3 regions of the Peterkaempfera bronchialis genome follow, and region 3 is predicted to be linked to each of the others. Evidence: predicted binding sites of a transcription regulator. Region 3 holds the regulator's gene; each other region holds the start of a gene.

Region 1 (2,267 bases), 710 kb from region 3:
GTCGGAGGTCAGATAGGCGATGGTCGGGTCGATCAGGGTGCCGCCGACCAGTTCGGCGACCTCGGCCACCAGATGGGCCCGGATCACCGCGCCGTCCGGCTCATAGAGGTGGCGGCGGACCGGCCCGGCGGGGGGATCGGCCAGTCGGCCCCCGGTGAGGGTGTGCCCGCCGGGCAGCAGGGTGGCCCGGTGCGGCTGAGCGGCCTCCGTACCGAACCAGAGCACCGCCTCCTTGACGTCCCCGCCGTCGGAGACCCACTCGGCCTCGGCGTCCTCCGGCACCGCCTCGTGCGGCACCCCTGGCGCGATCTTCAACGCGGCGTAGCGGCTGCGCCGACCTGCGGCGACGGCCCAGGAGAGCGGCGGTGAGTACGCCTCCGGGTCGAAGATCCGCCCACGCGCCCCCCGGCGTGCCGGGTCGGTGAAGACCGCGTCGAAGCCCGCCAGGTCGACCTCGGCCACATCCGCGCAGCGGACCTCGATCAGTTCGGCCAGCCCCAGCGCCCGCGCATTGGCCTCGGCCACGGCGCAGGCCAGCGGCGACCGGTCCACCGCCAGCACCGAGATCCCGGCGCGGGCCAGCGCCACCGCGTCGCCGCCGACCCCGCAGCAGAGGTCGGCCAGCCGGGCCACGCCCAGCTCCGCGAAGCGGCGGGCCCGCCACTCGGCGACCGCCGTCCGGGTGGCCTGCTCCACCCCGTCCGGGGTGAAGTACATCCGGTCCGCCTCACCGCCGAACTTGGCCCGCGCCCGCTGCCGCAGCCGGGCCTGGCCGAGGGCGGCCGACACCAGCTCCGCCGGATGGTCCCGGCGCAGCCGGGTGGCCAGCGCCAGCTCCTCCCCGGGGTTGTACTCCCGCAGCCGGGCCAGCAGCCCCTGCCCCTCGTCGGTCAGCAGCCCCCGAAACGATTCGATCTCCACCCGCCCATTCTCCCGCCCCCCGCGACACGCCCGGACCCAGCACTCTTTTCGCCGGCCGTCACCAAGTCCGGAGGCCCCGCCGCGCGTCCTCAACCCCCCGCCCAGAGAGGCGAGAGCACCCCCCACCCACCTCCGCCACACCCCTCAGCCACCCACCTACAGCAGCCACTGGTTAGCACTCTGGTTGACTGAGTGCTAGCCGCGCCCTAAGGTCGTCCTTGGCACTCTCCCCAGGAGGGTGCTAACGCGACACGGCAGGTCCGGCACCCGCGACGACGGGCCCGCCAGTCGCCACCAAACCTTTAGACAACCCCGTGAGATCTCCGAAGGGGGAGGTCGGACGTGACGACCGCCAGCACCAAGGTTGCCATCAAGCCGCTTGAGGACCGCATTGTGGTCCAGCCGCTCGACGCCGAGACCACCACGGCCTCCGGCCTGGTCATCCCGGACACCGCCAAGGAGAAGCCCCAGGAGGGCGTCGTCCTGGCTGTGGGCCCGGGCCGCTTTGAGGACGGCCAGCGTCTCCCGCTGGACGTCGCCGTCGGTGATGTCGTGCTGTACAGCAAGTACGGCGGCACCGAGGTCAAGTACAACGGCGAGGAGTACCTCGTCCTCTCGGCTCGCGACGTCCTCGCGATCATCGAGAAGTAATTCCGACGCTGACCGCAGAGTCGTGACCCGCCCCGGGATCCCTGTCCACCAGTGACCGGGGCCCGGGGCGCGGTTGTTGAGAGGGAAAGACGCAACGATGGCGAAGATCCTGCAGTTCGACGAGGACGCGCGCCGCTCGCTGGAGCGCGGCGTCAACAAGCTTGCCGACACCGTGAAGGTGACGATCGGCCCCAAGGGCCGCAATGTCGTCATCGACAAGAAGTTCGGCGCCCCCACCATCACCAACGACGGCGTGACCATCGCCCGTGAGGTGGAGCTGGACGACCCGTACGAGAACCTTGGCGCGCAGCTCGTCAAGGAGGTCGCCACCAAGACCAACGACGTCGCGGGCGACGGCACCACCACCGCCACCGTGCTGGCCCAGGCCCTGGTCAACGAGGGCCTGCGGAACGTCGTGGCGGGCGCCGGCCCGGCCGGTCTGAAGAAGGGCATCGACGCCGCCGTCGCGGCCGTCTCCGAGCACCTGCTCACCATCGCCCGCGAGATCGAGGGCAAGGACGACATCGCCGCCGTGGCCGCGCTGTCCGCCCAGGACCCGCAGGTCGGCGAGCTGATCGCCGAGGCGATGGACAAGGTCGGCAAGGACGGTGTGATCACCGTCGAGGAGTCGAACACCTTCGGCCTGGAGCTGGACTTCACCGAGGGCATGCAGTTCGACAAGGGCTACCTGTCCC
Region 2 (2,267 bases), 960 kb from region 3:
TGCGGTTCGCCGAGGGGCTGGGGACCGCCACCCCGGACGGCATCGGGATCTCCATCATCCCGGCCGTCGCCGGCGGCTGCTGAACGTCGAATTCCGGCCGGGCGCCGGTCCGCGGTCAATCGATCGCGGACCGGCGCCCGGCCGCTTTTCGCGGGTCTGCGGTGGCCATGCGCTGCTTATGGGCGGAGAGGACCTGTGAGGATCGTGTGGCCCGGGCACGTCCATCCACCGGAAGCGCGATAGAGTGGGCTCCGGTCGGCGGTGGCTTGTTCCATGGCATACGACATGGACGGCCCCACCTGTTTCTGTACCGCCACCGTGCATTCCAAACCTCTCGACCTCTCCGCACGGCAGCACGTCCGCTCTTTGAGACGGGCGCCCGTCACGCACGCCCTGACTGCCGTGGCGCGTCACAATTCTGGGCGCGAATTGTCGCGCAGGTCCGCTATGTCCGGCCCGTATTGCCTTCCGCTGCGGGATTTGCCCCGGAACACCCGTTAGCGCACTTCCGGATTTCTCGTCCATTTGCTCTGTTGCACAGGGCATCGATGCGGATACATTCAGCCGCGGTCGACACGCTCACCCGCATGGGCTCTGCTTCGGGGGGGCCGAGGTGGGCGGTCGTCCCGGGTCCGCGGAGTGCGGGTCCGTGAAAGGGCCAGTACTAGGGGAGTTTGGAATGGCTCAGGGCACCGTCAAGTGGTTCAACGCGGAGAAGGGGTACGGCTTCATCGCGGTCGACGGTGGTGCGGACGTGTTCGTCCACTACAGCGCGATCCAGATGGACGGCTACCGCACCCTCGAGGAGGGCCAGCGGGTCGAGTTCGAGATCTCGCAGGGCCAGAAGGGCCCGCAGGCGGACATGGTCCGTCTCGCCGGCTGACCGCCGGCCGTCTCGTCTGCGACCACGGCCACCGACCGGAGAAGCGCCCGGACCGATGCGCCCGGCGGCTGTGACCGCCTCGGCGCCGAAGCGGACCCGGCCAGTGCTCCACACGGTCTTCGCGGGCCCGCACCCGAACACTCGGGTGCGGGCCCGCCGTCGTGTCCGCCCCCGAAACCCCGGCCATTGAGCTTGCACTCCTCGGGGGAGAGTGCTAACTATTGCGTTAGCACTCTGAGGTTGAGAGTGACAGCGGACCGGGTCGGTGAGGCTCCCGGGCGGTGGGGAAAGGACCCACGCGGCCAGGGGCCGTCCGTCGCGGGCGCCACGCGGTCCGGAGCATGCCATCCCTCCCCCAGCCTCTGGCCGGGGGGACCCCCATGGAGGACCATCCCACATGGCCAAGATCATCGCGTTCGACGAGGAAGCGCGCCGCGGCCTCGAGCGCGGGATGAACCAGCTCGCCGACGCCGTCAAGGTCACGCTGGGCCCCAAGGGCCGCAACGTCGTCCTTGAGAAGAAGTGGGGCGCCCCCACGATCACCAATGACGGCGTCTCCATCGCCAAGGAGATCGAGCTCGAGGACCCGTACGAGAAGATCGGCGCGGAGCTCGTCAAGGAGGTCGCCAAGAAGACCGACGACGTCGCGGGTGACGGCACCACCACCGCCACCGTGCTCGCCCAGGCTCTCGTCCGCGAGGGTCTGCGCAACGTCGCCGCCGGCGCCAACCCGATGGCCCTCAAGCGCGGCATCGAGGCGGCTGTCGAGGCCGTCTCCGCCCAGCTGCTTGAGCAGGCCAAGGACGTGGAGACCCGCGAGCAGATCGCCTCCACCGCCTCCATCTCCGCCGCTGACCCGCAGATCGGCGAGCTCATCGCCGAGGCGATGGACAAGGTCGGCAAGGAAGGCGTCATCACCGTCGAGGAGAGCAACACCTTCGGTCTGGAGCTTGAGCTCACCGAGGGCATGCGCTTCGACAAGGGCTACATCTCGGCCTACTTCGCGACTGACCTGGAGCGGATGGAGGCGTCGTTCGACGACCCGTACATCCTGATCGCCAACTCCAAGATCAGCTCCGTCAAGGACCTGCTGCCGATCCTCGAGAAGGTCATGCAGAGCGGCAAGCCGCTGCTGATCATCGCCGAGGACGTCGAGGGCGAGGCCCTGTCGACCCTGGTGGTCAACAAGATCCGCGGCACCTTCAAGTCCGTCGCCGTCAAGGCCCCGGGCTTCGGCGACCGCCGCAAGGCCATGCTGGGTGACATCGCCATCCTCACCGGCGGCCAGGTCATCTCCGAGGAGGTCGGCCTCAAGCTGGAGAACGCCGGCGTCGACCTGCTGGGCCGCGCCCGCAAGGTCGTCATCACCAAGGACGAGACCACC
Region 3 (2,267 bases):
CCGACCTCGCCCTCGCCGGCCAGCTGGATGCGGGTGCCGTTGTCCACACCGGCCGGGATCTTCACCGTGAGGGTGCGGCGGGCCCGTACCCGGCCGTCGCCCGCGCACTCCGGGCAGGGGGTGGGGACGACGGTGCCGAAGCCCTGGCACTGGGGGCAGGGCCGGGAGGTCATGACCTGGCCCAGGAAGGAGCGGGTGACCTGGGAGACCTCGCCCCGCCCGCGGCACATGTCGCAGGTCTGCGCGGAGGTGCCGGGCGCCGCGCCCTCACCGTTGCAGGTGGTGCAGGTGACGGCGGTGTCGACCTGGATCTCCTTGGTGGTGCCGAATGCGGCCTCCTCCAGGGTGATCTCGATGCGGATCATGGCGTCCTGGCCCCGCCGGGTACGCGACCGCGGCCCCCGCGACCCGGCCGCAGCACCGAAGAAGGCGTCCATGATGTCGGAGAAGCCGAACCCGGCCGCACCGGCGCCGAAGCCGCCCGCGCCGGCACCGCCGCCGCCGTTCGGCGACAGCGGGTCGCCGCCCAGGTCGTAGACCTGGCGCTTGGCCGGGTCGGAGAGCACCTCGTAGGCGGCGTTGATCTCCTTGAAGCGCTCCTGCGTCTTGGGGTCGGGGTTGACGTCGGGGTGCAGTTCGCGAGCCAGACGCCGGAACGCCTTCTTGATCTCGTCCTGACCCGCGTCACGTCGGACGCCCAGTACCGCGTAGTAGTCCGTGGCCACCAATGACTCCGCTTGCTCCGCCTATCGAACTTAAGACTCAGCCAGGATCTGACCGACGTACCGTGCCACCGCGCGTACCGCCCCCATTGTGCCTGGATAGTCCATCCGGGTCGGGCCGATGACGCCCAACTTCGCGACGGACTCGTCGCCCGAACCGTAGCCCACCGAGACGACCGACGTGGAATTCAGGCCCTCGTAGTCGTTCTCATGACCGATCCGGACCGTCATCCCGGGCTCCGCCGTCTCACCGAGGAGTCTCAGCAGCACCACCTGCTCCTCCAGTGCCTCCAGCACCGGCCGGATGGTGAGCGGGAAGTCGTGCCCGAAACGGGTGAGGTTGGCCGTGCCACCGAGCATGATCCGCTCCTCGGTGCGCTCCACCAGCGTCTCGAAGAGCGTGGAGAGGACCGCCGTGACGATCGGCCGGTCGTCCGCCTCGAAGGCGTCCGGCAGGTCCTGGAGCCGCGTGGGCACCTCGGGGAACCGCACCCCGCCGGCGGCGGCGTTGAGCCGCGCCCGCAGATCGGCCAGGACCGTCTCGCCGACCGGGGACGGGGCGTCCACGATCCGCTGCTCCACCCGGCCGGTGTTGGTGATCAGCACCAGCATGATCTTGGTGGGCGCCAGGGCCAGCAGCTCCACGTGCCGCACGCTGGACCGCGAGAGCGACGGGTACTGCACCACGGCGACCTGCCGGGTGAGCTGCGCCAGCAGCCGTACCGTGCGGGCCACCACGTCGTCGAGGTCGACGGCGCTGTCCAGGAAGTGCCGGATGGCCCGCCGCTCCGGCGCGGACAGCGGCTTGACCTCGGCCAGGCGGTCCACGAAGAGCCGGTAGCCCTTGTCGGTGGGCACCCGGCCGGCGCTGGTGTGCGGCTGGTGGATGTAGCCGTCGTCCTCCAGCGCCGCCATGTCGTTGCGCACCGTGGCCGGGGAGACGCCCAGGCTGTGCCGCTCCACGAGGGCCTTGGAGCCGACCGGCTCCTCGGTGCCGACGTAGTCCTGCACGATGGCGCGCAGCACCGCGAGCTTGCGTTCGTCGAGCATGGCACGCACCTCCGGCGTCACGCGTTGCATCAGTACGGGTTCGGTTCCCGGCCCCTGCGGGTCTGGCACTCTGCGCGGGCGAGTGCCAGAACCGTACCTGCCAGTGTAAGGCCCGACTCCCGTGCCCGGAACGGGCCGTCGCCGGAAGCCGCCAGGATCACCTCGCGTGCTGCTGCCGCCGGGGGCCCGACGGTGGCAGCATCGAAGCAGAGGGGCGCACCCGCAGCCGCCCCGGCCGCCGTCGGCGGCACATCTGGAGGAGGCGCCATGGCTGTGTCAGGGCAGCGGACCCGTTTCGCACCCGACCGCGGGCTGACCCGGCGGATGGTCACCACGATGTTCCTCATCGGCCTGGTCTACGTGGGCTTCACCGGCCTGCTGGTCGCCCTGCTGGGGCGGGCCTGGCCGATCGTGGTGGTGATCGCGGTCGTCCTGTTCGTCGTGCAGTTCTGGTTCAGCGACACCATCGCCGAGAAGGCGATGGGCGCCCGGGAG

The links. Region 3 encodes HrcA, which represses chaperone genes, less so after heat shock. Its sites were predicted from a motif close to TTNGCACTCNGNNNNNCNGAGTGCNAA; they were not measured.
Region 1: groES (co-chaperone GroES) is a predicted target of HrcA. The motif match lies at 1,094-1,120, and genes of this name have one in related genera.
Region 2: groL (chaperonin GroEL) is a predicted target of HrcA. The motif match lies at 1,075-1,101, and genes of this name have one in related genera.

What each region holds. Positions count from the first base shown of each region.
Region 1 covers NZ_CP031264.1:2,676,188-2,678,454, reverse strand. The annotation lists gene C7M71_RS11635 (THUMP-like domain-containing protein) at 1-921, opposite strand, end outside; gene groES (co-chaperone GroES) at 1,264-1,572, shown strand; gene groL (chaperonin GroEL) at 1,670-2,267, shown strand, end outside.
Region 2 covers NZ_CP031264.1:2,935,152-2,937,418, reverse strand. The annotation lists gene C7M71_RS12935 (MoaD/ThiS family protein) at 1-83, shown strand, start outside; gene C7M71_RS12930 (cold-shock protein) at 680-883, shown strand; gene groL (chaperonin GroEL) at 1,281-2,267, shown strand, end outside.
Region 3 covers NZ_CP031264.1:1,970,954-1,973,220, forward strand. The annotation lists gene dnaJ (molecular chaperone DnaJ) at 1-725, opposite strand, end outside; gene hrcA (heat-inducible transcriptional repressor HrcA) at 756-1,772, opposite strand; gene htpX (zinc metalloprotease HtpX) at 2,040-2,267, shown strand, end outside.